DNA from 4 places in the Erwinia sp. 009765445 genome. Region 4 is predicted to be linked to each of the others. Evidence: predicted binding sites of a transcription regulator. Region 4 holds the regulator's gene; each other region holds the start of a gene.
The links. Region 4 encodes LexA, which represses DNA repair genes until DNA is damaged. Its sites were predicted from a motif close to TNCTGTATGTACATACAGNA; they were not measured.

Region 1: the regulator LexA is predicted to act here: its motif matches at 4,824-4,843, upstream of sulA (SOS-induced cell division inhibitor SulA).
Region 2: the regulator LexA is predicted to act here: its motif matches at 5,727-5,746, upstream of umuD (translesion error-prone DNA polymerase V autoproteolytic subunit).
Region 3: the regulator LexA is predicted to act here: its motif matches at 4,584-4,603, upstream of dinB (DNA polymerase IV).

What each region holds. Positions count from the first base shown of each region.
Region 1 covers NZ_JBYUWC010000005.1:228,223-235,670, reverse strand. Annotated here, with positions in the region: gene helD (DNA helicase IV) at 1-1,319, opposite strand, end outside; gene AC3Y5R_RS07085 (YccF domain-containing protein) at 1,449-1,895, shown strand; gene yccS (YccS family putative transporter) at 1,901-4,033, shown strand; gene AC3Y5R_RS07075 (TfoX/Sxy family DNA transformation protein) at 4,023-4,658, opposite strand; gene sulA (SOS-induced cell division inhibitor SulA) at 4,863-5,372, shown strand; gene ompA (porin OmpA) at 5,720-6,790, shown strand; gene matP (macrodomain Ter protein MatP) at 6,888-7,343, opposite strand.
Region 2 covers NZ_JBYUWC010000001.1:275,094-282,541, reverse strand. Annotated here, with positions in the region: gene AC3Y5R_RS01275 (cation:proton antiporter) at 1-851, opposite strand, end outside; gene hemB (porphobilinogen synthase) at 1,094-2,071, shown strand; gene AC3Y5R_RS01265 (EthD family reductase) at 2,180-2,488, opposite strand; gene AC3Y5R_RS01260 (LysR family transcriptional regulator) at 2,541-3,452, opposite strand; gene AC3Y5R_RS01255 (ester cyclase) at 3,545-3,979, shown strand; gene umuC (translesion error-prone DNA polymerase V subunit UmuC) at 4,025-5,287, opposite strand; gene umuD (translesion error-prone DNA polymerase V autoproteolytic subunit) at 5,290-5,709, opposite strand; gene AC3Y5R_RS01240 (alpha/beta fold hydrolase) at 5,989-6,801, opposite strand; gene AC3Y5R_RS01235 (TetR/AcrR family transcriptional regulator) at 7,091-7,448, opposite strand, start outside.
Region 3 covers NZ_JBYUWC010000022.1:55,399-62,846, forward strand. Annotated here, with positions in the region: gene fadE (acyl-CoA dehydrogenase FadE) at 1-2,068, opposite strand, end outside; gene lpcA (D-sedoheptulose 7-phosphate isomerase) at 2,282-2,860, shown strand; gene AC3Y5R_RS20810 (class II glutamine amidotransferase) at 2,904-3,671, shown strand; gene dpaA (peptidoglycan meso-diaminopimelic acid protein amidase) at 3,642-4,379, opposite strand; gene dinB (DNA polymerase IV) at 4,619-5,674, shown strand; partial or broken gene AC3Y5R_RS20825 (IS3 family transposase) at 5,829-5,999, shown strand; gene AC3Y5R_RS20830 (SDR family oxidoreductase) at 6,365-7,210, shown strand.
Region 4 covers NZ_JBYUWC010000025.1:34,353-41,800, reverse strand. Annotated here, with positions in the region: gene zur (zinc uptake transcriptional repressor Zur) at 88-603, shown strand; gene AC3Y5R_RS21860 (CsbD family protein) at 739-948, opposite strand; gene dinF (MATE family efflux transporter DinF) at 1,190-2,512, opposite strand; gene lexA (transcriptional repressor LexA) at 2,525-3,133, opposite strand; gene AC3Y5R_RS21845 (diacylglycerol kinase) at 3,242-3,610, opposite strand; gene plsB (glycerol-3-phosphate 1-O-acyltransferase PlsB) at 3,739-6,162, shown strand; gene ubiA (4-hydroxybenzoate octaprenyltransferase) at 6,224-7,108, opposite strand; gene ubiC (chorismate lyase) at 7,111-7,448, opposite strand, start outside.

The sequences.
Region 1 (7,448 bases), on a different contig from region 4:
TGAAACTCATCCACCAGAATATGCTTCCAGGGCGTGATAAACCGGCCTTTATCCAGAATATTCACTGCCTGATGGATCAGCCCGGAGAAATCGACTGCCCCCTCTTCTTTCAACGAACTCTTCCACGCTTTCATCAACGGTGCCATCAACTTAACCCGTTTTGAAAACAGGTCGCGAACGTCTTCCGGAGCGGATTCAATCATTGCCGCCTGAGCCCCGCCGTGCATACGCATCAGCCCCAGCCAGCGTTCAAGGCGCCTTGCCAGACGGCCAGCCAGCCGGTCATCTTTCCAGTAATCACCTTCGTCCAGCGCCCACTCCAGCTCGTCGTTGAGCCATTGACGCCAGCCGTTGGCGTGGGCTTTTTTCTCGCTGCATTGCTGTCGCCAGACGTCAATCAACAACTTATGGCGCAGGGTGGTATCCGTTTCCAGTTTACTGATAGCAGGAGATTTGTTGCTGCCCTGCTGGATGATGTTAAGAGCCAGAGAGTGGAACGTACGGGCCTGAATACCTTCCGTATTCAGCCGTTCTTTGATGCGATCGTTCATCTCCTCTGCCGCCTGGCGACCAAATGCCAGCAGCAGGATCTGTTCCGGTGCCGCCTGTTTACGCATCAGCAACCAGCCGGCTCGTGCAACCAGCACCGATGTTTTACCGCTTCCTGCACCGGCCAGCACCAGCAATGCCTCTTCCCCGTTGACCACGGCTTTCGCCTGAGAAGGATTAAGAGGGGACGTTTCAACGGTATTGAAGAAGTCGGCATACTGTTCCAGCATCTTCTCCGACCACTGTGCATTGCGTTTCTGCCGCTGAGCGTCACTGTTATCCAGCCACTGCAGGCAAAAGTGATAAGCTTCCTGACAGTTATCAAATTCTTCCAGCCGCGGCACCGGCAAAGGCTGAGCTGCGAACGCTTCATGGATGGCTTTGCGCCAGCCTGCCATATCGCTGCGCTTCAGCCATTTATCCTGCTGTTCGAACTCGCGGATTTTCGCCACCTGCTCATCCAGCACCGTGGCTGAAACCACGCTCATCTCTTCACTCCAGCTTTGCCAGGCCTGCTGCAGATAATGGAAGAAACGCTGGGTCTCCTGCCATTCCGTGCCGTGCAGGCGGACGACTTTCTCATCGGGCAGGGTAAATTCCAGCTCGCCCCAGACCAGTCCGCGCTTACATTTGATGGCTAAAAGTTGATTAAATGGAATAAGGTATTCATGCTTTTCCCCACTGACCTCGACGCCAGCGGACAGCAACCTCACCCGGTTATAGGGATGTTGCGCCAGATGCCTGCCCAGCGACGTTGCTTTCAGTTCCATTACCTTCCCCAGGTGCGATGATCATCAGGCAGTAGTTTAACTGGCGAGACTGTACCGCTCCAGCCTTAAAACGCGGTACAATCAACGAATTGACCTGTTCGTACAGCTGACCGCGAGGGAAACTATCCGATGCGTACTGTTTTAAACGTTCTGAATTTCGTTTTGGGTGGTTTTCTCACCACTTTTTCCTGGCTGGTGGCAACACTGGTCAGCATCATTTTTATCTTCACTTTGCCATTAACCCGCTCCTGCTGGGAGATCACTAAGCTTTCGCTGCTGCCTTACGGCAATGAAGCCATCCACGTCGATGAGCTTTATCCGGGCAAAAAAAATGCGCTGATGAATTCAGGCGGCACGCTGCTGAATATTTTATGGCTGATCTTTTTCGGCTGGTGGTTGTGCATCATGCACATCATGACCGGGATTGCCCAGTGCATCACCATCATTGGTATCCCCACCGGGATTGCGAATTTCAAAATTGCGGCGATTGCTCTGTGGCCGGTAGGTCGTCGCGTGGTCAGCGTTGAGGTGGCAAAAGCCGCTCGCGAAGCCAATGCCCGCGGCCGGTTTAGCTGAACCTGATGCGCCTGACGCTGACGCCCGGCCTGCGCCGCTACGCTTATAACAGCGCCCTGCTGTATAACCTGCGCATTTTAATTGCGCTGGCGGGCACTGCCGGTGTGCCCTGGTGGCTGGGGCAGATTACCTGGACCATCCCGTTAACGCTGGGCTTGGTGGCAGCCGCGCTGGCGGATCTGGATGACCGTTTAAGCGGCAGACTGCGCAACTTGCTGATCACTCTGGTCTGCTTCTGCGTGGCCTCGGTTTCAATCGAGCTTATTTATCCTTACCCGTGGCTGTTCACCGTCGGGCTGGCTGTGTCAACCTGGGGTTTTATTCTGCTTGGCGCGCTGGGGCAACGTTATGCCACCATTGCCTTCGGTGCACTACTGATTGCCATTTATACCCTGCTGGGCATCGGCCTGTTCCCACAATGGTATCTGCAGCCTTCACTGCTGCTGGTGGGTGCAGTCTGGTATAACCTTCTGACGCTGACCGGGCACGTTATTTTTCCGATCCGCCCGCTGCAGGAAAACATCGCCCGTTGTTTTGAGAAACTGGCCGTTTATCTGGAATCCAAGGCAGGTCTGTTCGATCCTGATACAGAAGAGCAGGATAATGCTGCGCTGATTGAGGTAGCGATGGCTAACAGCCAGCTGGTCGCCACGCTAAATCAGGCAAAAAATTCTATTCAGTCCCGTCTGCGCGGCGACCGTGGGCAGCGCGGCACTCGCCGGACCCTTCATTATTACTTTGTGGCGCAGGATATTCACGAGCGGGCCAGTTCCTCTCATGCCCAGTATCATGCCCTGCGCCGGGAATACCGCTACAGCGATATTCTGTTTCGCTTTCAGCGTTTACTCTCGCTACAGGCCAAAGCCTGTCAGCAACTGGCAAACTGCATTCTGCTGCGGGAGCCCTGGCAGCATGATGCCCGCTTCGAACGGGCCTTCGTGCATCTTCATGCCGCGCTGGATCGTCTGAATGCCGCCCAGCCGGGCAGCAGTGACTTAAAGGCAATGAATTATTTGCTGAATAACCTGAAGGCTATTGATGCCCAGCTCGCCACCATCGAATCGGAACAAAGCCTGGAAGAGAGCAGCAACGATCAAACATTATCCAGTGAAGGGTTGACCGGCTGGGCCGATATTCGGCTGCGGATCAGCCGTCACCTCTCCCCTGAGTCCGCCCTGTTTCGTCACGCAGTACGTATGTCTCTGCTGCTGTGTGCCGGATATACCTTTATACAGCTGACCGGGCTGGAGCATGGCTACTGGATTTTGCTGACCAGCCTGTTCGTCTGTCAGCCTAACTATAATGCCACCAAAAGACGGCTGGCGCTGCGTATAGCCGGTACGCTGGCCGGCATCGTGATTGGCCTGCCGCTGCTGTGGCTGGTCCCCTCCGTTGAGGGCCAGCTGGTGATGATTGTGCTCAGCGGCGTTCTGTTTTTCGCTTTTCGTCAGTCCCGCTATGCCAATGCCACGCTGTTTATCACGCTGCTGGTCCTGTGCTGCTTTAACCTGCTGGGTGAAGGCTTTGAAGTGGCGCTCCCGAGGATTATCGATACGCTGATAGGTTGTGGCATTGCCTGGCTGGCCGTCGCCTTTATCTGGCCAGACTGGCGCTTCCGCCGCCTGTCACTCGTGGCGGAGCGCACGCTGAATGCCAACTGCCGCTATCTGGATGCCATTCTTGTCCAGTATCACCAGGGGAAAGATAACCGGCTGGACTATCGCGTTGCCCGGCGTGACGCGCATAACGGTGATGCAGAACTGGCTTCGGTGGTTTCAAACCTCTCTGCCGAAAAACATGTCAGCGCCGCGCTTAGGGAAGATGCCTTTCGCCTGCTCTCCCTGAACCACTCTTTTCTGAGCTACATTTCAGCGCTGGGTGCTCACCGCGAGAGGATTACCAGCCCGGCGATGCTGCAACTGATGGACGATGCCGTTTGCTACGTTGATGACATCCTGCATATTGAACTGGTTGATGAGGCGAAGGCACAACGACTGCTCAACAACCTCTCTGAGCGTATTGAAGCGATTGAAGCCGACCCGGACACAAAAGAACCGCTTGTGCTGCAGCAGGTCGGCTTGCTGGTCGCGCTGCTGCCAGAAATAGCGCAGCTGAAACATCAGGTCTCTACAGAGTAGCCCTCAGCTTTTCAACGTAATTCTTTAACTGCAGAGTTTCGCTGTACCAGTGGCGAAGCTCCGCTTTTAAAGCCTGCGGCAGCGCTTCATGGTGCTGCCCAAGTATCGCCCCCTCCAGCGCAAACAAAACGTTGATGCCGAGGTTTTTATTCCTGGCATGCAACTTCAGCCAGCTACGTTTGGCTCCCTGTTCTTTCAGCATCCTCACCGAACTGATCCCCACATGCCGCAACAGGACTTCAAGCCGCATCGTCAGATTAGGCAAATCTTTCAACCGGCGGTTCTCATAGCGGTTTACCCGCTGCTGCCGCGCGCCCGACAGACAAAGTTGCGAAAGCGCCACCAGTTGTTGGGTTTCCTGCCACAAAGATTCATCAACGCGAAAATAATTGAGTTCAACCGGGATCCCTCCTCTGTTAAAAGTAAAAGCTTTCATTTTCCTTTCGGTCAGATAGGGTCTGACTTCCTCACAGGCCCGTAAATATAATTCCCCTTCTGCAACCAATGCGAAGACCACGCGATCCACCGAAAGGCTGTACCCACCAAACTGGCTACGGCAATCGATTTCACCCAGTTGTGCCAGCTTGTCTCTGGTGCTGGCGATCCTGTTCTTTGAGTCATCCATAAAAATTTCCTTAACCTGATAATGTCCCTGAAGCACCCTGTCAGCACAGGGAAAATAGGCAATCGCCGTAACAGGTTCAATGAATAAATGGTGTTGCGGCCCCTTACATTGTGAATTTGCGAGACGTTACCAAAAAATAAGGTTGATCTTTACTCACCAGGCTTATACTGTATATCCATACAGTGACCTGCGAGCGACGCCATTATGCAAACTCATTTTCTTAAATCTCAATCTGTTAACGCCAGTTTTCGTCCGGCCTCATCCTGTGCTGCCCCACAGAAAACCCACGCGGCTGGACTTATTAGTGAGCTGATCTACAGTGAGAATCAACCCGGCATGACCCAGATGCTGCTGCTGCCTCTTTTACAGCAGTTGGGCACTCAGTCGCGCTGGCAGCTGTGGCTGACTCCGCAGCAGAAATTGAGCCGCAGCTGGCTGCTGCAATCTGGTTTACCGCTGGATAAAGTTATGCAGGTGCAATCTTCCGGGGCGATAACCACCGTTGAAGCCATGATCAAAGCTTTGCAGACAGGAAATTACAGTGTGGTGTTAGGTTGGTTACCAGGAGAAGTCACCGAAAAAGATCGCCGCCGGCTCCAGGAAGCAGCTTCCTGTGGACAGGCGTTAGGACTGATAATGCGTCCCGATCCGGTCAATATCACTTCAGCCAGACCCTTCAGCGGCCTAAAAATTCAGTCTAGTTTGTATCATTAAGTAAAAATAGGAATAATCTCACAAGGATTTTCCTGGCAAGCCGCGATAACCATCTGATTATGCTATGACGCGGTGGGACAATGGTTTAGAAGCGTTTTCACCACACTGTTTCTACACATAACCTGTCCGCAAATGTGTAAAATTGTGTACGAATGCCTGTTTTTTTGCTGACGTGCGTCACATCATACTTGTAAGTTTGCTAGTACGTTGTAGACTTTACGTCGCCAGGGTGCTCAATAACCTCCCTTTTTTGGATGAGCCATAATCGAGCGTCATAACCCGGCGAAGGATTAATCAAAGAGCTAATGAAAGCTCATTGCCTATTTGGATGATAACGAGGCGCAAAAATGAAAAAGACAGCTATCGCAATTGCAGTGGCACTGGCTGGCTTCGCTACCGTAGCGCAGGCCGCCCCTAAAGATAACACCTGGTATACCGGTGCAAAACTGGGCTGGTCTCAGTACCATGACACTGGTTACTACGGTAACGGTTATGAGAACAACAACGGTCCAACTCATGAAAGCCAGCTGGGTGCCGGTGCCTTCGGTGGCTACCAGGCTAACCAGTACCTGGGCTTTGAACTGGGTTATGACTGGCTGGGTCGCATGCCTAACAAAGGCACCGTGACTAACGGCGCATTTAAAGCACAGGGCGTTCAGTTGGCTGCTAAACTGAGCTACCCAATCATGGACGATCTGGACGTGTACACTCGTCTGGGCGGCATGGTATGGCGTGCAGACTCAACGCAGACTAACCCAACTACTGGCCGCATCAGCGACCACGACACCGGTGTTTCTCCACTGGCTGCAGTTGGTGTTGAATATGCGCTGACCAAAAACTGGGCTACCCGTCTGGATTACCAGTGGGTTAACAACATCGGTGATGCAAACACCGTTGGTACCCGTCCGGATAACGGCATGTTGAGCGTGGGCGTTTCTTATCGCTTCGGTCAGGACGAAGCTGCTGCTCCAGCACCAGCTCCAGCTCCAGCGCCAGCTCCAGTTGTTGAAACCAAGCGTTTCACTCTGAAATCTGACGTGCTGTTCACCTTCAACAAGGCAACCCTGAAGCCAGAAGGTCAGCAAGCTCTGGATCAGCTGTACACCCAGCTGAGCTCCCTGGATCCTAAAGACGGCAACGTAGTTGTTCTGGGCTTCACTGACCGTATCGGTTCAGAGCAGTACAACCAGAAGCTGTCTGAAAAACGTGCTCAGTCTGTAGTTGACTACCTCGTTTCTAAAGGCATCCCTTCCAGCAAAATCTCTGCACGTGGTATGGGTGAATCTAACCCAGTTACCGGCAACACCTGTGACAGCGTGAAAGGCCGTAAAGCCCTGATCGATTGCCTGGCACCGGATCGTCGTGTAGAAATTCAGGTTAAAGGTATCAAAGACGTTGTAACTCAGCCTCAGGGTTAAGTTTCGCTTTGATAAAAAAACCCCGCTCCGGCGGGGTTTTTCTTTGGCTGATACAGCCCGATAAACTCTTTTTTGTCTTACGTTTCTGCCCTTCCCGTCAGTCCGGCTTGCCTAAAATGGCCTTAAGATCCTGCTTCAGCGAGGACATCTGGCTGGCATATTGTTCTTTGCGCTCAGCATCTTCAATCAACTGTACGATCGTTTCTGATAAAGTGCTGTTGCGGCGCTGCGCCAGACCAGCCAGGCGTTGCCATACCAGATACTCAAGGTCGATCGACTTTTTGCGCGTGTGCTGATGTTCAGCATTAAAATGGCGTTTACGTCGGGCCCGAATGGTCTGCTTCATCCGGTTTTCCAGCGCCGGATTGATATGACGCGATATCCACTGCAGCACGTCTACCGGACGATTCTCCATCGACAGCAGTTCATCCACGGCAACCTGCGCCGCGCTGAATTCAAGATAGCGCGTGATCGCTTCACCTTCCCGGTGTTTTTTAACCAGGTACTTCCATTTCCACCCGCTTTCAAGATTTTCCAGTTGCTGATATTTCATCGGAATCTCATGCTTTTCATATAACCCGTTTAGAATAACAGCTTTTTTTAGCCCTGCCGCATAGAAAACGGGGTTGTTATCGCAATCCCGACCTCTGACCGGGGT
Region 2 (7,448 bases), on a different contig from region 4:
TCGCTGTCCTGAAAGATGTCTGCGGGCTGGCGGTTAATGACCCGCATCTCGGCGCGGCGCAGTCCCACTCCGGCAGCAAAGGCGGCGAGAAATCCTGAGGCATCCAGGGCCTGTGCTGCAGCATAGCTGAGGGCAATCAGCGCCAGCGCCAGGAAATCATTCGGTGCCACGTCCTGATGCGTATGGCGCAAATGCGTGGCGTACTGTCCGACAAAGCGCCCCAGTGCAAATCCAATCCCCAGTCCGCCTGCAATGGCCCAGAGCACATCCTTCAGCGCCCACTGACCAAACTGCTCCAGGGATAAGTCGCCATGTCCGGCAATCAGCATCACTGCCAGCATCAGCAGCGGCAGGGCGGTGCCATCATTCATTCCCGCTTCACTTGAGAGCGAAACGCGCAGGTTATCGTTATCCCGCGCATCATTCACAGAGATCAGACTGGCCAGTACCGGGTCGGTGGGGGCGACAATCGCGGCAAATGCCAGAGCGAACGGCCAGGAAAGACCGGTGAGAAAGTGAGCCGCCACCGTCACGCCCGCCACGGTAAGCAGCATGCCGGGAAACGCCAGCCGCAGCCCAATACGCCAGCCCTGGCTTTTTAACGGCAATCTCAGCTTCAGACCGGTAATAAACAGCGAAGCGGCCATTGCTATTTCGGTGATATTTTTCGCCAGTTCAGCATGCGCCGCGATATCAACCCGCAGCAGGTCCAGCACCCAGGGACCGCTGATCACACCGGCGACCAGATAGAGGGCAAATGCCGTCACCGGGCCACGGTTGATCCAGCCTGATGCCAGTGACATTAACAGTAACAGTCCGCCGGTGGCGGCGGTCCAGCCAAGAAATCCCATTTTTACTCCTGTTTCAGTTTACTTAAGTATGGACGCGAAACGGGTAGCCTGTTGAAAAGGCGTCTTTTTAAGACAATTTCAGGACGGGAATGCCACCAGAGATACGCATTCTGTGCCGTTGTTCGGGCGGTAAGCGCTGCAAAGATTGTCAGAAAGCGCGCAGAGGTATACTGTTAGCGGACTCACTTTTTTGTCACCCGTGGCGGGTTTATCGCCGCAACAGCTGCTAATCCGAGGTTGTTTTGTCCAGTTATTCTCCAAGCCTTCGCCCACGACGCCTGCGTCAGACCCCATCTTTCCGCTCAATGTTTCAGGAAACTTCCCTCAGCATTAACGACCTTGCACTGCCGATCTTTGTTGAGGAAGGGCTGGATGAGTACAAAGCGATTCAGGCGATGCCTGGCGTGATGCGTATTCCGGAAAGGCGCCTGGCGTATGAAATTGAGCGCATTGCTAAAGCGGGTATCCGCTCGGTAATGACTTTTGGTATCTCTCACCATACCGATGCGGATGGCAGCGATACCTGGCAGGAGAACGGTCTGGTGTCCCGCATGTCCCGTATCTGCAAAGATACCGTGCCGGAAATGATCGTGATGTCGGATACCTGCTTCTGCGAATACACCACTCACGGCCATTGCGGTGTGCTGCATGACCACGGTGTGGATAATGACGCCACGCTGGCTAACCTGGGTAAACAGGCCGTTGCTGCTGCCCGCGCGGGGGCGGATTTCATTGCGCCTTCTGCGGCAATGGATGGTCAGGTTGCCGCTATCCGCCATGCGCTGGATGAGGCCGGATTTACCGATACCGCCATCATGTCTTACTCCACCAAATTTGCCTCTTCCTTCTACGGCCCGTTCCGTGAAGCAGCCGGAACGTCGCTGAAGGGCGATCGCAAAACCTACCAGATGAACCCGATGAACCGTCGCGAAGCGATTCGTGAATCACTGATCGATCAGGCTGAAGGTGCAGATGCGCTGATGGTGAAACCGGCGGGTGCTTATCTGGATATTATCCGCGACGTGCGTGAGCGCACCGAGCTGCCGCTGGCGGCTTATCAGGTAAGCGGTGAGTACGCGATGATCAAGTTTGCCGCACAGGCTGGCGCGATCAATGAGCAGGACGTGGTGCTGGAAAGTCTGGGGGCGATCAAACGTGCTGGTGCGGATCTGATCTTCAGCTACTTTGCGCTGGACCTCGCTGAGAAGAAACTGCTGTAATCAGACGGGGTGAATAGATTCGCTCGCCTGCAGGCGAGGGAGACACGGTTTGCCGGGGCGGAATTTATTCCGCCCTTTTACTGTCCGGCACTCCTCGCGCTATGGAACTTATTCCACCACTTCTGAAATCCACTTCACCGACTTGAGGTTGGTAAAATTCGCCACGTCACCCACGATCTCATCAACGTGGCCTTCCATGCCTTTTTTCAGATCGTCAACGGAACGGCAAACCAGGTGGCAGGCGGCAATATAGGGTGCCTGAGTGCCTTCCGGTGTGGCAATGATTTTGTCGATGGAATACGACAGCAGGAAATCACCCATTCTCTCTTTGATCAACGGCAGATGCACATCGCGATAATAGTCGTGGTCAAATTCACCGTTTTCAGTGTTCGGGTACAGCACGCTGTATTTAATCAAAACTTCACCTCTGTGGTTACATCCGGCGCGCCTTCCGCACCGGCAGCTACCATTATAGCGAGGATGCCAGAGAGTCAATTAACGCTCTGAGCCACTGCTGAGCGGCTGAGTTGTCATTGCGCCGGTGCCAGATCAGATCGAAGGGGATCACCGGCAGCTCCAGTGGCGGTGTGTAAAGCCGCAATTTATCTCTGGCGGGACAGTTCATCGCCACACGCTCCATTACCGTGGCGGCCATATCCGTGGTGGCGACCACTTCCGGTGCCACGAACATCTGCGGCAGCACCAGCGCGCGGGTTCGTTGCAATCCCTGCCGCGCCAGAGCCTGATCCACCACGCCGTAACCATCTCCTTCCGGTGACACCAGGATATGCTTCAGCGTCAGAAAGCTGTTGATGTCCATTTCCCTTTTCGCCGCCGGGTGATCGTGACGCAGCAGGGTAACAAACCGATCCTGTAACAGCGGGCGAGACAGTATCCGGCTGTTCTGAGCACTGGGCGGGACGCCAATTGCAGTATCAATTTTTCCGGCATCCAGCAGATCGATCACGCTGTCGCGGTTTGCCACTGCCAGTACCTGTAGCGTAACGCCCGGAGCCTGCTGCTCCAGCGCTTTGCTCAGCGACGGCAGCAGCACATAAGCCGCATAGTCAGACAGCCCCAGGCGGAAGGTCTGGCTCACCGTGTCGGGCGCAAAGGCGGGGCGGGTAATCAGCGCTGACTCCAGCTGCTGCAATGCACTGGCCACCGGTCCGGCAAGTTCATTCGCCCGGGCAGTGGGATGTAACCCTTCAGCGCCACGCTGGAACAGGGGATCGCCAAACAACGTGCGCAAGCGTGCCAGAGCCGCACTCATTGCAGGCTGACTGACGCCCACCCGACTGGCAGCACGTGTGACATTTCGCTCGTTGAACAGCGCGTTGAAAGCCACCAGCAGATTCAGGTCGATACCGTGAAAATTCATAAATTGTATAATCGTCTATACCGGTTATTTGTTGGATTGATAATAAGCGGCGGCTTACTATCAGGCAATCACTTACCCAATGGAGTTGAATAATGAGCCATTCTGATACCGACCGCCTGCTGGCCGAGCGTATTGCCGTGGAAACGGTGTACCGCGCTTTTAATGATAAAAATCCCGATCTGCTGGACAAGGCCGTCAGCGCCGACTGGCAGGATATCCCGCTGGCACCGGGGCAGGGACCGGGTGCAGCCGGGTTCAAGCCGATCCTCCTGGGTTTTATTGAGGCGCTGCCGGATGTGAATATTGAAATCCACGAGATGATCCAGCTACCGGGCCGTATTGCCGTGCGTGCGGAAATCACCGGCACGCATCTGGGCAACTTTATGGGCATTGCCGCCACCGGGAAAAAGGTCAGCTTCGCCATTCATGAGTTCCATCATCTGGATAAAGGGCGGATTACCACCACCTGGCATCTGGAAGACTGGTTCGGGCTGTTCCGCCAGCTGGAGCAGTTCCCGGCAGGCTGAACCCGGAAATAAGGCCGGGTAATTGTTGCTGCTGAAGCCTCAGGATCACTTCACCACCGGGAAATCGGCAAAGCGCGTGGTCCAGGCCGGAGACAGCATCTCACGCTTCATCGCCCAGGATTTCTGGATGCCCTGGCCGGCAAACCAGACGGTGCCCCGGCCGGAGCTGTTCAGCCGATCAACGACCTGCATCAGCGCGGCACTGTCTGGCCGCGGCTGGTGCTCACCAAACAGCGCTAACTGCGCCACGCCCTGGCTGAAGAAATCACTCAGCATCACCCCGGCTTTCATATAGCGATGGCCGTCAATCCAGATGCGATCCAGCGCTTCGGTCGCCACGCGGATAATATCCCGTGTATCGTTGGAAGGGGTCAGCAGCTGGCCCGAGGACTGGTTGCCATAGAAGATCTCATCCTGGGCATGCGGGCTGGTACGGACAAACACGCTGATAAAGCGGCAGAATTGCTTCTCCTCCCGCAGTTTCTCGGCGGCGCGTTCGGCGTAGGCACAGATTGCCTGATGCATATCGCCATATTCCGTGATGCGGCTGCCAAAGGAGCGGCTGCAGATAATCTGCTGTTTGGTCGGGGAAAACTCTTCCAGCGCCAGGCAGGGTTCTCCGCGCAGCTCACGGGATGTTCTTTCCAGCACCACATTGAAGTGCTTGCGAACCACCCAGCTGGAGCATTCGGCCAGATGCAGGGCGGTTTCAATTCCCATCAGGTTCAGTTTCTTACTGATACGCCGCCCGACGCCCCAAACCTCGCTGACCGGCACCAGCGCCAGCAGTTTGCGCTGGCGATCGACACTGGACAGATCGACCACGCCGCCCGTTTTTTTCCAGGTTTTTGCCGCATGGTTGGCCAGCTTGGCCAGCGTTTTGGTGGGCGCGATGCCAACCCCGACGGTCAGACCGGTTTCTTTGAGCAACCGCTGGCGGATTTCGCGGCCAAATACTTCGAGATTGACGCACTTGCCGACGCCCGTCAGGTCGAGAAAGGCTTCATCAATCGAGTAGATCTCCGCTTTGGGAGCCATCTCTTCAAGGATAGTCATCACCCGCAGGCTCATGTCGGCATACAGCGCGTAGTTGGAGCTGAACACCTGCACCTTGTGGCGGCGGAGTTCATCCTTCAGTTGGAAGTACGGGCCTGCCATTTTGATGCCAAGCAGTTTGGCCTCGACAGATCGCGAGATGATACAGCCATCATTATTGGAAACCACCACCACCGGTTTACCCTGCAGATCGGGGCGAAACACCGTTTCGCAGGAGGTGTAAAAGCTGTTGACGTCCACCAGGGCAAACATACTTATTTATTTGATTTAAGGGTAAAAGTGACCACGCCAAAAATCTCCAGGGCTTCGTCACTGTGAAACAAGATGGGGGAGTAGCTGCTGTTACGTGGTCTCAGCTGCAGCGACGGACGGGTGCATAACTCCTTTACCGTAAACTCTCCATCGATGGCGGCAATCACAATATCGCCATGTTCCGCCGTCAGCGAGCGGTCAACCACCAGCAGATCGCCGTCACCAATTCCTGCCTCAATCATCGAATCGCCGCTGACCTTCACAAAGTAGGTGGCGCTCGGATGTCTGATCATCAATTTGTTCAGATCCAGCCGCTCTTCGACATAGTCCTGCGCCGGGCTGGGAAAGCCGCACGGTACACGTTCGATAAACAACGGCAGCGGCAGAAGTTTATTCAGGGTGGAAGGGGAAATGAACTGCATAATCGTTTCTCTTGAATAACTGTGTTTATATACAGTATCGTCAGTCAGCGGTGACGATCAAGAGTCTTGCCGGAATATTCCGGAAAGCGTTTGAAGTGGTGAGGAATTTAGACTGCGGGTTTCTTAAAAAATCATCCTGACCGCTGCCTGAAATCCTGCATTTTATTCGGAGCAGGCCGTAATTAATCAGGAAGTTTGGCCTGCTAATGAAACGACCGGGAATTTTGCCTGGTAAGCGTTGCGGTGGGCGCGCCAGCATGCTCCGGCGCGCAATAGCGATCAGATAAAGAAGCCGCTGAGTTCGCGGGCGATGACCTGCGGCTGCTCTTCAGGCAGGAAGTGTCCGCAATGCGGCACCAGCACACCCGCGACATCTTCAGCGAAAGGGCGCAGCGGTGTGGCCATATCGGCGATCGAACCCTGTTCAGCACTGATGGCGAGGATCGGCATGGCCAGTTTTCCTTTCTTCACCAGTTCCCGGTTTTGCGAGGCGGAAAGGGCTGCCGCACGGTAATAAGCCAGTCCTGCACGCAAGCCGCCGTTCAGCATCAGGATCCGCAGATACTCAGCCATATCTTCTGCGGAGAAGACATCCGGACAGGCGGTTTTTCTCTTCAGGAACCAGTCGAGATAGACAAGCTCTTTGCCAGCAATCAGCGCCTCCGGCAGATCCGGAATGGCATGGAAGGCAAAGTGCCAGGTTTTCCAGGCTTTATCTGGCGTGACGGGAAGGGCATCCGGTAGCGTGACGCCCGGAATACCGGCATCCAGCAGCACCAGCTTTCTGACTTCACTGCCATAGAGTGAGGCATAGGGCCAGGCAACCCAGGCCCCGACGTCATGGGCGGCCAGAAAATAGCGGCTGACGCTGAGCTGTGCCAGCAGGCCATGCACTTTCGCTGCCAGCGACTTCGTATCATAGCCGCTTTCAGGGCGATCGGAATCCCCCTGGCCCGGTAGGTCGGGCGCGATAATACGATAAGTGGGTGCCAGCTGCTGCATCACGCTGCGCCAGGCGTACCAGCTCTGCGGAAAGCCTGCCAGCAGTACCACGGTTTCGCCGTCCGGGTTTCCGCCCGTCACGTAATGCATTCTGATGCCGTCAACAGTGGCGTAACGGTGTTCGAAACCGGTCAGCGTCCGGTCCTGATGTGTGGCAGGCCCGGCTTCAGCCCGACGGGGAGAGAGGGGGGCAATAGCTTCTTTTTTTGATGACATGACAGGATCTCAGTAGTGGATTTCAGTTATTGATGACTCAATATTATTTAGGAAATTATTATTTCCTAAATTGGCGGTTTTTTATCACTGCCAGCACTATTTCTGTGTGCTGGCTGAATTTTCACGGCTTCAGAATGGTTTTTTCCGCTGGCCTGGTTTGCTCTCAGTCCAGCAGTTTCAGGGCCAGACGGAGGGTCTCTTCCCGGTCAGTGACGTTCTGAATTTTACCCACTACCCGCAGGCCAAAAGTGAGACACAGCAGTACCCCTGCCGCCGCTTCAACGTTCAGGTTGACAGATACTGAGCCATCTTCCTGTCCACGGGTCAGCAGTGAGATCAGGAACTTTTTATTGCGCATCACCGCGCGCTGAACCAGATCGGCCAGCTCAGCATCCAGCACCTGCAGTTCCGTTGCGCTGCCCGTCACCAGACAGCCGCGCCTGCCTTCCAGATCCTGAGCCGACTCCAGATAAAACCGCAGCAGTTCTGCCAGCTTTTCGCGTCCTGTGGCGTATTTTTCC
Region 3 (7,448 bases), on a different contig from region 4:
GACGATCGGAAGGAGCACGACAGTGACGACCCAGCGGGAAGATCGTCAGGCGCAGTACGCCTGCCACCATCCGGTTCGGGAAGTTGCGCAGCAGATCGTCAATGGCGATTTCCGCCTGATTCAGCGCATCCTGCACGCCCCAGTGTACCAGCGGCAGGTCAGCTTCATTACGGCCTTCATCCTCATAGCGTTTCAGCGCCGCTGAGGCCAGATACAGCTGGCTCAGCACATCGCCCAGCCGCGCTGAAATGCGTTCGCGGCGCTTCAGGCTGCCGCCCAATACGGACATGGAAATATCCGACAGCAGCGCCAGGTTGGCGCTCAGACGGTTCAGATGCTGATAGTAGCGGCGGGTGGCATCGCGGGCTGGCGTTTTACTGGTGCGGCCGCCGGTCAGACCCAGCCACAGGCTGCGCATCTTGTTGCTGCCAACGTGTCCGACATGGCTGAACAGCGCCCGATCAAAGGCGGCCACGTCATTACTCTGTGCCGCCGCCATCTCTGTCAGCACGTAAGGATGGCAGCGAATCGCGCCCTGACCGAAGATGATCATGCTGCGGGTCAGAATGTTCGCGCCCTCCACGGTAATGGCAATGGGCGCGCCCTGATAAGCGCGGGCGAGGAAGTTGCTGGTGCCGAGCATAATGCCTTTACCGCCTGCGATATCCATCGCATCAACAATCGCCCGCTGACCGCGATGGGTACAGTGATATTTGACGATGGCGGAGAGCACCGCCGGTTTCTCACCCATCACGATACCGTAGGTGATCAGTGACGCAGCGGCATCCATCACGTAAGCATTCCCCGCGATACGTGCCAGCAGCTCTTCAATCCCTTCCATCTTACCGATAGGCAGGCGGAACTGACGACGGATATGCGCATATGCACCAATCGCCAGCGCAATGCTTTTCAGGCTGCCTGTGGAGTTGGAAGGCAGGGTAATACCGCGTCCTACAGACAGGCACTCAACCAGCATCCGCCAGCCCTGACCGGCCATTTTAGGACCGCCAATGATGTAATCAATCGGCACGAAAATATCTTTACCGCGAGTCGGACCGTTCTGGAATGGTACGTTGAGCGGGAAGTGTCGTTTGCCAATTTCCACGCCTGCCGTCTGGGTCGGGATCAGCGCACAGGTAATCCCCAGCTCTTCAGTTTCACCCAGCAGATGCTCAGGATCGGAGAGCTTGAAGGCCAGACCCAGCACGGTGGCAATAGGGGCCAGCGTGATATAGCGTTTGTTCCAGGTCAGGCGCATGCCCAGCACCTGTTTGCCCTGCCAGTCGCCCATGCACACCACGCCGGTGTCCGGAATGGCTCCGGCATCGGAACCGGCTTCCGGGCTGGTCAGCGCAAAGCAGGGGATCTCCTGGCCGCGAGCCAGGCGCGGCAGATAATGATCTTTCTGCTCAGTCGTGCCGTAATGCTGCAGCAGTTCACCCGGGCCCAGGGAGTTAGGCACGCCCACAGTGATGGCCAGAATACCCGATACACCGGCCAGTTTTTGCAGCACGCGGGCCTGCGCATAGGCTGAGAACTCCAGTCCGCCGTACTCTTTCTTGATGATCATCGCAAAGAAGCGATGCTCTTTCAGATAAGCCCAAAGCTCTGGCGGCAGATCGGCCATTTCATGCGTGATCTGGAAGTCGTTTGCCAGGCGGCAGGCTTCCTCAACCGGCCCCTCCAGGAAGGCCTGTTCATCAGCAGTCAGGCGCGGCTGCGGGTAATTGTGCAGTTTCTGCCAGTCCGGCGTACCGCGGAACAGATCGCCTTCCCACCAGGTGGTCCCGGCATCGATAGCTTCTTTTTCTGTCCGCGACATCGGCGGCATCACCTTCTGGAAGGTACGCAGCATCGGTTTTGAAAACAATGCCCGGCGCAGCGGCAGCAAATTAAAGGGCAGCAGGATAATCGCCAGCGGGATCAGCAGCCAGGGAGTCCAGACGTGCGCCATGGCCCATGCAGCCGTCCATACCAGCATAATCAGGCTGCTCAGCAGCAGATTTACGCGGTGATAAAACAGTGCGCCAATCAGCACAATTGTCGCAGTGCAACTGAGAACCATCATAGACAACGCTCCGTAAGTAGTAAGAGGTCTGACCTGTTAGGTACAGGTTTAGATGAGATGCATTTTGTTAGCAATGTGTTTACATGATAATTACAACCTGAGTCACAATCTGGTCGCATCAAAAGTCAAAGTCTCCGCCAGGTGGGAAGGGCGCTTTTCGCCTAACCTGCAACTTGATAAACTGATTCAGACCTCACCTAAAAGGACTCCCCTATGTATCAGGACATCATTCGCGCCGAACTCAACGAAGCAGCGGACACGCTCAATAAATTCCTCAGCGACGAAGCCAACATCCATGCCATCCAGCGCGCAGCCGTACTGCTGGCTGATTCCTTTAAAGCCGGTGGCAAGGTGCTCTCCTGCGGCAATGGCGGATCGCATTGTGATGCGATGCATTTTGCCGAAGAGTTGACCGGTCGCTACCGTGACAATCGTCCGGGTTATCCGGGAATTGCTATTTCCGACGTCAGCCACCTCTCCTGCGTGAGCAACGACTTCGGCTATGACTATGTGTTCTCCCGCTACCTTGAAGCCGTAGGTAAACCGGGCGACGTGCTGCTGGGTATCTCCACCTCTGGCAACTCGGCTAACGTGATCAAAGCCATCGAAGCTGCCCGCGCTCAGGGTATTAAAGTGATTACGCTGACCGGGAAAGATGGCGGAAAAATGGATGGCATGGCCGATGTGGAAATTCGCGTGCCGCACTTTGGCTATGCCGACCGTATTCAGGAAATTCACATCAAAGTGATCCACATCCTGATCCTGCTGATCGAAAAAGAGATGGTTAAATAATTCTTCCGGCCATGTGCGCATGGCCATTAAGCGAGGGTTTTTTATGTGTGAACTGCTCGGGATGAGCGCGAATGTCCCTACGGACATCTGTTTCAGCTTTACCGGGCTGGTGCAGCGGGGCGGAGGAACCGGCCCGCACAAAGATGGCTGGGGTATTACCTTTTACGAAGGGAAAGGCTGTCGCACATTTAAAGATCCGCAGCCCAGCTTCAACTCACCTGTTGCCCGGCTGGTGCAGGAGTACCCGATCAAATCCTGCTCGGTCGTGGCGCATATCCGCCAGGCAAACCGTGGCGAAGTGTCGCTGGAAAATACTCACCCGTTCACCCGGGAAGTCTGGGGACGTAACTGGACCTACGCGCACAACGGGCAGTTGAAGGGCTATCGTAGTCTGGAAACCGGGCAGTTTCGTCCGGTTGGCGAGACGGACAGCGAGCAGGCGTTCTGCTGGCTGCTGCATAAACTGACCACGCGCTATCCGCGCACGCCGGGTAACTGGCCTGCGGTGTTTCGGTATATTGCGGAACTGGCGGCGGAGCTGCGTGAGAAGGGCGTGTTTAATATGGTGTTGTCTGACGGGCGCTATCTGATGGCGTTCTGTTCGACCAATCTGTTCTGGATCACCCGTCGTGCGCCATTTGGTAAAGCCACGCTGTTGGATCAGGACGTTGAGATTGATTTTCAGAAGCAGACCACGCCAGACGACGTGGTCACCGTGATTGCCACCCAACCTTTGACCGGCAATGAAACCTGGCACAAGATTGAGCCAGGTGACTGGGCGCTATTTTACCTCGGAGAGCGCGAGCGCTGATCCGCTGGCAGGCGTGCTGTTCAGGACCGGACTGCCCAGCACGTAGCGACCGTCGCTGACGCTGATGGCTGGTGGCCGCTTGTTCTGGACAAACTCAGCATAGCCGGGTTGCAACTGCTGCCAGAAGCTGTAATACACTGAGTAACGGTGGCGCTGCAGGTTGCTGTCAGTCATGCGGAACGGATAAATGCTCACTTCCACTCGCGGCTGACCATTGCGCAGTGCGGCTTCCACATAGTGATAAATATCGTCAATGCCGGCATCGGTCATGGCGTAGCATCCAACAGACACGCAGTTGCCGTGGATCATCAGATATTTACCTTCATAACCCTGCTGGCGATCGTATTCGTTGGGGAACCCGACGTTGATGGCGCGATAGAAGCGGCTGTCCGGCTTCAGCTGGGAAAGGCCCACGCTGTAAAACCCTTCCGGACTTTTAAAATCACCCTGGCGGCGTTTAGGGCCAAGGCCACCAGAAAAATTACAGATGCGGTAACTGTCGAGTAAGCGATACTCGGTGCCGATTTTGCCATATAGCTCCAGCGTGCGTTCTTCTTTGAAGATCTGAATATACACGGGAGTGCCGAGTAACTGCTTTTTTAACTCTTTGCTTACCGGTGCCAGTGGAGTGACCTGTGCGACAGGTGCGCTGGCGAAAACGACGGCTGGCAGAAAAAACATCGCAAACAGCAGTGCGATTTTGCCCATTCTGGTTCCCTTGATAGTAGGGGTGGATGCTACGTCCGGGGACGCTGTAACTTGCAATCTCGGAAAATTCCGCTATCGCAGCGTCACATTAGCATTGTCTGTTTTTTTATCAAGAGAGCGCTTACGAAAAAACGCATAAAATATTGTGCCAGCCCGCTACCGCTGCGCTTTGCAGAGAAATTGCAGGTTGAAATCAACCTCTTTGCCTGTATACTTATCCAGTATTCCTGGAGGGGCATATGCGTAAGATCATTCACGTTGATATGGACTGCTTTTTTGCCGCAGTGGAAATGCGCGACAATCCCACTCTTCGTGATATTCCTATTGCGATTGGCGGCAGCCATCTGAAACGCGGAGTGATCAGTACCGCTAACTATCCGGCCAGGAAATTTGGTGTGCACAGCGCCATGTCCACGGCGATGGCGCTGAAGTTGTGCCCGCACCTGAAAGTGATCCCCGGCCGCTTTGAGGCTTATAAAGAAGCCAGCAGCCATATTCGCGAAATCTTCTCCCGCTATACCTCCCTGATTGAGCCGCTGTCGCTGGACGAAGCCTATCTGGACGTCACTGACAGCCAGCACTGCCACGGCTCTGCCACCCTGATCGCGCGTGAAATCCGCCAGACCATTGCCCGCGAACTGAACCTCACCGCGTCAGCGGGAATTGCGCCGATTAAATTCCTCGCCAAAATTGCTTCCGATATGAATAAGCCTGATGGCCAGTTCGTGATTACGCCCGGGGAGATGCATGGCTTTCTGCTGACTTTGCCGCTGGCGAAGATCCCCGGCGTGGGCAAGGTGACGGCAAAAAAACTGCAGGAGCTGGGGCTGCTGACCTGCGCCGACGTGCAGAAAACCGATCTGGCGGCGCTGCTTAAACGCTTTGGCAAGTTTGGCCGGGTGCTGTGGGAACGTTGCAACGGCATTGATGAGCGTGAAGTGGTGACCGAGCGGCTGAGAAAGTCGCTGGGGGTGGAGCGCACGCTGTCAGAGGATATTCACAGCTGGGAAGCCTGCCTGGAGATTATCGATCTCCTCTATGAAGAACTTGAGCGCCGGTTAACGAAAATCAAACCGGACCTGCAGATCGCCCGCCAGGGAGTGAAGCTGAAGTTTGCTGATTTTCAGCAGACTACGCAGGAGCATGTCTGGCCGGTATTAAATAAGGATGATTTTATTGCGGTGGCGAAGAAGACCTGGGATGAGCGCCGCGGCGGGCGCGGAGTTAGGCTGCTGGGTCTGCATGTGATGTTGCTGGATCCTCAAATGGAGCGGCAGCTGTTGCTGGGGCTTTAATGCGGGTTGAACAAATGTACAAATCGGGCACATGAGTAACATAGAAGCCCCTAAATAGCGATCTGGAACAATAGATTACCAGACCCGGAACAAAAACTATGCTCACAAACTGCATCTCCATGTGATGTCGCCACTGCCATGCGAATAAAGCCGTAAAAAATGTCTAAAACGGGATAAGCCTGAACCGCTAACGGTACCCGAAAGCAGTAATGAATGTTGGTCGATGTACTTCATGCACGATCAGTTATCGGATGGTCGTTTAGAGTGTGTATTGAATGTGAACGATGACTTTAATGATGAAGCGTTGGCCATTTACGTCGATTTTCTCTGTCTCTGATCGTTAGCCGCTAATTCCAGACCGCATTCTGAGTGAATTGCAGGACGACGCCACACGGAGGCAATGGTTTTATGATTACGAGCATCCGAGGGAGCAGTCTGAAGGCATGATTTTTGTCTCGGGTCTTATGGATTATTTTCAGCATTAGTCGTTCAGTGTGAGATAAAATATGGATGCTATAATCTGTATCACCCAGTCCGGTTGGCTGTTTGGGATATCCTGTGACGACTGAAATCGTACAATTCGGACTGAGTTCCGCCAAAGTGGTCTACTATTACCTATAGCAATTCAGCCGACTATGCGTATATACAGGTAAATAATGCGCACTGTCTATAAATAATTAAGGAGTAGACATGAGTAAGAAAATTCTAATTACGGGTGCCGGTAGCGGCTTTGGGAAAGAGGTCTCTTTTCGATTGGCTGAGCAGGGTTTTACTGTTATTGCTGGTGTTGAGACTGAATCACAAGTATCGACGCTTAAGGGAGAGGCAGCACAGCGTAATAGTAAGATGATGATAAAAAAACTGGATATTTCCGATGCCGATGACAGGCAGGCTGCCACAGCGTGGGATATTGATATTCTCCTCAATAACGCTGGTATTGCTGAGGGCGGTGCTGTCGTCGATATACCTGAAAGAAATTTACGTAAGCAATTTGAAGTGAATGTGTTTGGAACCATTCTGCTCACTCAATTGATGGCAAAGGAATTTATTGATAAACGCGCAGGGAAAATCATTTTTATGTCCTCAGTGGCTGGCCTGACTACCGACCCTTTTACTGGAGCTTATTCAGCATCCAAGCATGCGATCGAGGCGTTTGCAGAAGCATTGAATAAAGAACTCAAAGAATTTAATGTCAAAGTCGCCACGATAAATCCAGGGCCTATCCTTACAGGTTTTAACGACCGCATGTTTGAAAGCTGGCAACGTTGGAACAAAAAAGAAAGTAACTTTTTTGATTATTATAAAATTTCGTTTCCACATGAGCAATATAATCCGGAACATGTTTATGCATTGACCGTTAAAATTTTGACTGAGGAGATCCGCCATTATCGTAATATCGTCCCTGAAGAGTTGGAAGAGGGGACAAAACAACAAATGGATGACGTCTGGTCCCGACAACAGCATACAAACAGAGAGCGAGATGAGTTAGTTGAAATGGCTTACAAGATCTCACCAGAAACATCAAATGGGATGTAGTTCAGTGTTGAAGTGGTATGGGATATGCTGCCATGCGCAAAAGTCCTGAATAAAGGGCCACTGTGCTAAAAACTACTTCTCGCAGTATTGAAGGTGATCGCTCAGACGGTCACCGAACTCAATAATAAAAAGCGAAGATATCAAAAACAGTCAAATACACTATTTAAATTACAGTCTCTACCGCGCCAGGTACTTGGCATTAAATGTTTTTCTCTGCCCTTTTTCGGTAAAATTCGTG
Region 4 (7,448 bases):
TCTGGTCAAAAGGCGCGATGGGGCGGGATTCGGCGTTTTGCAGCGGGCGTGATAACATAACAATCTGATCTGGCCCCGGGGAAAGTTATGAACGTAAGCAGTGCTGAAAAAATCCTGTCGCAGGCTGAGGCGCTCTGTCAGCAGCGCAATGTCCGGCTTACGCCGCAGCGTCTGGAAGTGCTGCGTCTGATGAGCCAGCACCATGGTGCCATCAGCGCCTATGACCTGCTTGACCTGCTGCGGGCCACTGAGCCACAGGCAAAACCGCCAACTATTTACCGTGCGCTGGATTTCCTGCTCGAACAGGGTTTTGTGCATCGTGTCGAGTCAACCAACAGCTATGTGGTCTGCCACCATTTCGAAGAGCCTTCGCACACGTCGGCGATGTTAATCTGCGATCGCTGTGGTGCCGTGGCGGAAAAGCATGCTGATGGCGTTGAAAAAATCTTAAAATCGCTGGCCCTGTCTTCAGGCTTTGCCCTGACCAATAGCGTTATCGAAGCGCATGGATTGTGTCGCGAGTGTGTGGAAGTGGAAGCCTGTACACATCAGGATGCGTGCCAGCATGACCATACCGTCAACACGAAAAAGCGCGGGCGTTAAACATAAATAGAGTGACTGATTGACTCTGGAGAGGAATTTTCGGGGGGAAATAAGGACTGGAAAGGTAAGTGGCACTTTCCGTGTGCCAGAGTAGGAGCATCGTCCTGAAACACTTACTTCATATCAGAGAACAGGTCAGAAGCGGTGGTTATTTTGGCTTTCCCAGTCGCTGACTTCTTTCTCAGCCTGGTCTTTCGCATAGCCATAACGCTCCTGAATTTTACCAACAAGCTGATCTCGTTTGCCTTCAGCGACGGTCATATCGTCATCAGTCAGCTTGCCCCATTTTTCTTTCACTTTACCTTTTAACTGCTTCCAGTTACCGCCGGCTTCGTCTTTATTCATCTTGTCACTCCTCGACCTTAGGTGCTAACAGTTTTAGTGGAATCGTCTCAGCAAAAGCTACAACAGCAATATAAGTCGCTACTTAACAGCTGAACTCACAGATAATAATAGTATATAATGGAGGTTTTGCCTGTCATGGCGAATTTCTGGCCCGAAAAAGGAACAGAAAAGAGATAAGAGATAGCGAAAAGTCAGGGAGATCATGAACTAACGAAGCGGCAAACTTAAGTAACTAAATATGTCAATCAGCGAACCAGCTGCTGTTCTGCCAGTGGCGTCGCCAGATAAACCAGAGGGTCACGCCACGCAACAGCAGGAACACCGTCACAGCCAGCCACAAGCCATGATTGCCCAGCAATGGCACGGTAAACAGCGTCAGCCCGTAGCCCAGTGCTGCAATCACCATGCCGTTGCGCATCTCGCTGGCACGAGTGGCACCAATGAACATCCCATCCAGCAGATAACACCACACGCCGCAGACAGGCAGAACTATCTGCCAGAACAGGTAAGCGTCCGCCTGCTGCCGCAGTTCAGGCAGTGAGGTGAGTAACTCAATAATACAGGGCCCGGAAAAGGCATAGAACAGCGAAAACAGCAGCGCAACCACCCCGGCTTGTCGGCACGCTGCGCGCCAAATCGACAGTAGCTTGCTGCCATCCCGCGCTCCGTATGCTTCACCCGAGCAGGCTTCCACCGCGTAGGCAAAGCCATCCAGCGCATAGGCAGTAAAGGTCAGGAACATCATCAGAACGGCATTCACCGCCACCACCTCAGCGCCAAGGCGTGCGCCAAAGATGGTCAACGAAACAAAGCACAACTGCAGCAGCAGCGAGCGCAGCATAATATCGCGGTTCAGACGCAGCAGCCTGGCAATGTTCCCCTGCCACGCCGTTTTCAGCATCGCCAGGGAAATGCCACGCAGCTTCATCACCCGCCAGACCATCAACAGCCCGATAATCAGCGTGACATATTCGGCAATGGCGGTGGCCGCAGCGGCACCTTCAACGCCCCACTTCAGACCGATCACCAGCCACAGGTCCAGCACGATATTCACCAGGTTGCCGACCACCAGCAGGATCACCGGGGCCCGGGCGTACTGCACGCCAAGCAGCCAGCCCAGCAACACCAGATTTGCCAGCGTGGCCGGGGCACTCAGCCAGCGAATATTCATAAACAACGCGGCCTGATGTAACACCGCAGGGTCGCCACCGACTATCGACAGCGCAAGATGGTTCAGAGGGGATTTCAGCAGGATAAAGGCCAGCCCGGCCAGCAGCGCAATCAGCAGGGGCTGCATCAGGGCCCTTGCCAGCGCGGGTTTGTCGCCTGCGCCAAAGGCCTGTGCGGTCAGCCCGGTGGTACTCATGCGCAGAAACAGCAGCAGCATAAACAGAAAGCTGGTTGCGGTGGTCCCCACCGCCACGCCGCCAAGATAGCTGGGGCTGTCGAGATGACCAATGACGGCGGTATCGACCAGCCCCAACAGCGGAACGCTGACGTTCGACAGGATCATCGGCAGCGCGAGCCGCCAGAGGTGTTTATCTGAAGAGGTCAGAAATCGCACGATAAATAGGGATTACAACCAGTTACCGTTGCGGATCACACCCACAGCCAATCCTTCAATCGACAGCGTCTGCTGACGAAGATCGACCACAATCGGCTGGAATTCGCTGTTTTCTGGCAGCAGCTGCACCACATTGCCCTGCTTCTTCAGGCGCTTCACGGTCACTTCATCATCAATACGTGCCACCACAACCTGGCCATTACGCACGTCCTGGGTTTTATGCACGGCCAGCAGGTCACCATCCATAATGCCGATATCTTTCATCGACATACCGCTGACGCGCAGCAGGAAATCCGCACTGGGTTTGAACAGGCCAGGGTCAACCTGATAGTGGCCTTCGATATGCTGCTCGGCCAGCAGCGGCTCACCGGCGGCGACGCGGCCAATCAGCGGCAGGCCTTCCACTTCTTCTATCATCAGACGGATTCCGCGTGATGCGCCGGAAACGATCTCAATCACCCCTTTACGCGCCAGTGCTTTAAGGTGTTCTTCAGCCGCATTGGGGGAACGGAAGCCAAGCTGCGTAGCGATTTCCGCCCGCGTTGGCGGCATGCCGGTCTGGTTAATATGGTCGCGTATCAGCTCATAAACCTGTTGCTGCCTTGCCGTTAATGCTTTCATCCCGCCCCCTGGTTGTTTATACAGTCGACTGTGAGTATATACAGGTATTTACGCGATGAAAACCTAAACATGGAGAAAAAACACTGAACCCGTCAGATTGAGCAAACCTTAGCCCAGATGCGCAAACAGGAGCGTTATCCAGGTAAATAGCGCCAGCAAAATAGCCAGCAGCACGGCGGCGGACCCCATATCCTTCGCCCGGCCAGATAAAGGATGAAAATCGCTGCCGATACGATCGACTACCGCTTCAATCGCGCTGTTGATGATCTCAATGATGATCACCAGCACCACAGAGCCAATCAGCAGCACGCGCGTGATCGCATCCACATCCAGCCAACAGGCCACCACAATCGCGACAATCACCGCAATCGCTTCCTGGCGGAAGGCCGCTTCGTTGTGCCAGGCGGCACGCAGGCCTTTCCATGAGTAGCCTGCGGCTTTTATGATTCGGGTCAATCCGGTGACGTTATTTGCCATAATGAGGGAACCCTTTGTGATCTTTAACGTCAATGTGTGAGTGGCGCACATTTTGCAACACCACAGATCTCGCAAGCGCTTTCTGGTATGCTTGCCGCGCTTTGCTAACAAGAGGCTTCATGTTGTCTATGTCAGGTTGGCGTAATTTATATTATAACTTATTGAATTTACCGGTTAAACTCCTGGTAAAAAGTAAAGCGATTCCTGCCGAGCCGGTCGCTGAGCTGGGGCTCGATACATCGCGCCCTATTATGTATGTGCTGCCGTACGATTCAAAGGCCGATCTTCTGGCGCTGCGAGAACAGTGTCGCAAACAGGATCTCCCCGATCCTCTCGATCCGCTGGAAATTGACGGTACCGTACTGCCACGCCATGTATTTATCCATGATGGCCCCCGCGTGTTCCCCTATTTCATGCCGAACGTGGAATCAGTAAAGCTGTTTCACGAGTATCTGGATCTGCACCGCAGTAACCCGCTGCTTGATGTGCAAATGGTGCCGGTATCGGTGATGTTTGGCCGCGCACCAGGCCGTGAAGTGCAGGGCGACGATCAGCCTCATCTGCGGGTGCTGAACGGTGTGCAGAAGTTCTTCGCCGTACTGTGGCTGGGCCGCGACAGCTTCGTGCGTTTTTCGCCGATTGTTTCGCTGCGCCGCATGGCTACTGAACACGGTACGGACAAAACCATTGCCCAGAAGCTGGCAAGAGTGGCCAGAATGCACTTTGCCCGCCAGCGTCTGGCCGCAATTGGCCCTCGTCTGCCGGTGCGTCAGGATCTGTTCAATAAGCTGCTGCAGTCCAAAGCTATCGCCAAGGCGGTAGAAGATGAGGCGCGCAGCAAGAAAATTTCCCATGAAAAAGCTCAGCAGAACGCCGTCGAGCTGATGGAAGAGATTGCCGCAGACTTCTCCTATGAAGCGATCCGCCTGACCGACCGCGTGATGGGCTGGACGTGGAGCAAGCTGTATCAGGGGATTAATGTGAATGGCGGCGAGCGCGTGCGTCAGCTGGCACAGGACGGCCATGAAATCGTCTACGTGCCCTGCCACCGCAGCCACATGGACTATCTGCTTCTCTCCTACGTGCTTTATCACCAGGGGCTGGTGCCGCCGCATATCGCCGCCGGTATCAACCTGAACTTCTGGCCAGCAGGCCCGATTTTCCGCCGTCTGGGCGCGTTCTTTATCCGTCGTACCTTTAAGGGCAACAAGCTCTATTCCACCGTGTTCCGTGAATACCTGGGTGAGTTGTTTACCCGTGGCTATTCGGTGGAATACTTTGTGGAAGGCGGCCGCTCCCGTACCGGTCGTTTGCTGGATCCGAAAACCGGCACGCTGTCAATGACCATCCAGGCTATGCTCCGTGGCGGCAACCGTCCTATCACGCTGGTGCCGATCTATATCGGTTACGAGCACGTGATGGAGGTGGGAACTTACGCCAAAGAGCTGCGCGGTGCGACTAAAGAGAAAGAAGGCTTTATGCAGATGGTCAACGGGTTGCGCAAGCTGCGTAACCTGGGCCAGGGCTACGTTAACTTTGGTGAACCGCTGCCGCTGGTTAACTACCTGAACAAGCACGTGCCGGAATGGCGTGACTCTATCGACCCTATCGAGGCACAGCGCCCGGCATGGCTGACGCCTGCGGTGAACGATATTGCTCAGCGCGTGATGGTGCGTATCAACAACGCCGGTGCAGCTAACGCCATGAACCTGTGCGTAACCGCCCTGCTGGCTTCACGTCAGCGTTCACTGACCCGTGAGCAGTTGACCGAACAGCTGGAATGTTACACGCAGCTGATGCGCAACGTGCCATATTCGCCGGACTCCACCGTGCCGGATATGACGCCAGAAGCGCTGTTGGATCATGCGCTGGGCATGAACAAGTTCGAGATTGAGCAGGATAATATCGGAGAAATCATCGTTCTGCCGCGTGAACAAGCGGTGTTGATGACCTATTACCGTAACAACATTCACCATATGCTGGTGATGCCGTCGGTGATTGCGGTAATCCTGATGCAGCATCGGGAACTGACACGTGCCGAGCTGCTGCGCCAGGTCAGCGTGATCTATCTAATGCTGAAAACCGAGCTGTTCCTGCGCTGGGATAAAGAGAACCTGCCGACCGTGCTGGACGCGCTGGTCAGCGAAATGGCCCGTCAGGGTCTGCTGACCGCTGATGAGCAGAAGTTACGCCTCAGCCCTGCCCGTTTCCATACTCTGCAACTGCTGGCTGCTGGCGTGCGTGAGACGCTGCAGCGTTATGCGATCACCTTCTCAATCCTCAGTGCTAATCCGTCGATTAACCGCGGTACGCTGGAGAAAGAGAGCCGGACGATGGCTCAGCGTCTGTCAGTGTTGCACGGTATCAATGCGCCGGAGTTCTTCGACAAGGCGGTATTCTCCACGCTGGTGCTGACGCTGCGCGACGAAGGCTATATCAGCGATACCGGCGATGCGCTGGTTGAGCAGACCCACAAGGTCTACCAGATGCTGGCAGATTTGATTACTCAGGAAGTCAGGATGACCATTGAAAGTGCGGTAGCGCACGAGTAAATCGGGGTTCTGAAATGAAAAGGCCGGTGATTGCTCACCGGCCTTTTTTTCTGCCTGCCGATCAGAGCCAGCTGTTCAGTGGCGCGCAGCTGAGCGCAATACCGACAAACAGGACCAGGCCGACATAGTTATTGTTCAGGAAGGCCTGGAAACACGCATCACGCTCACGGGTGGTAATCAGCCGCTGCTGATGCACAAACAGCGTGGCGGCCAGCAGGAGTGACCAGTAAAACGCGCCGCCCAACTGCATCATCCAGCCAATCAACGCCATCAGCACCAGCGTGGCGAACTGCAGCAGGCCAACGATCAGCTTATCAAAGCGACCGAACAGGATCGCCGTCGACTTCACTCCAATCCGCAGATCATCATCGCGATCCACCATCGCATACAGCGTATCGTAGGCCACCGTCCAGCAGATATTTGCAAGGAACAGCAGCCAGCAAGCCAGCGGCACGGTTTCACTCACCGCGGCCCAGCCCATCGGGATCGCCCAGCCAAAGGCCGCGCCCAGCACCACCTGGGGCAGATGGGTGTAGCGCTTCATAAACGGATAAACCCATGCCAGCGCCAGCCCGCCGAACGAAAGCCAGATGGTCATCGCATTCATGGTCAGCACCAGACAGAAAGAGACCAGCACCAGCCCGGCAAACAGCACCTTAGCTTCTTTTGTGGTCACCGCGCCGCTGGGCAGTGGACGGGACTGGGTACGCTTCACGTGGCCGTCGATTTTGCGGTCGGCGAAGTCATTCACCACGCATCCTGCGGCACGCATAAAGAACACGCCGATGATAAAGACTGCCAGCACGTTCAGCGGTGGAATGCGTATTCCGGCCAGCCACAGAGCCCACAGGGTCGGCCACAGCAGCAGCAGCGATCCAATCGGCTTGTCGATACGCATCAGGCGGCTGTATGCCTGGAATTTACTCATTGGCAAACTTCTTTCCACAGCTAACACCCTTCGGCCTGCACCGACCAGTAGAGCGGTGCGGGCGGTAAAAACAGTTCGGTCAGTAATAATGGTTTGCCGGAGAGACGCAGACGCGAGCGACGTCCCCACAATCCGTCCACCAGCCCTGGTTCGATAAAATCGCGCGTCAGGGTTGAAGAGGCAAACAGGTAACGGCCCAGCGGGCGCGTGCCCAGCTGCTGCAGCATTTGCTCCGGACCGTTCAGCGTCGACTCCGGCACAACGGTGCGGCCAGCCAGCCAGGGAACCCCGTCGCCGCACAGCAGGATTTCCCGCAGCCAGTAACGCGACTCCTGCGGTAATAAGGACGCTTCAGTCC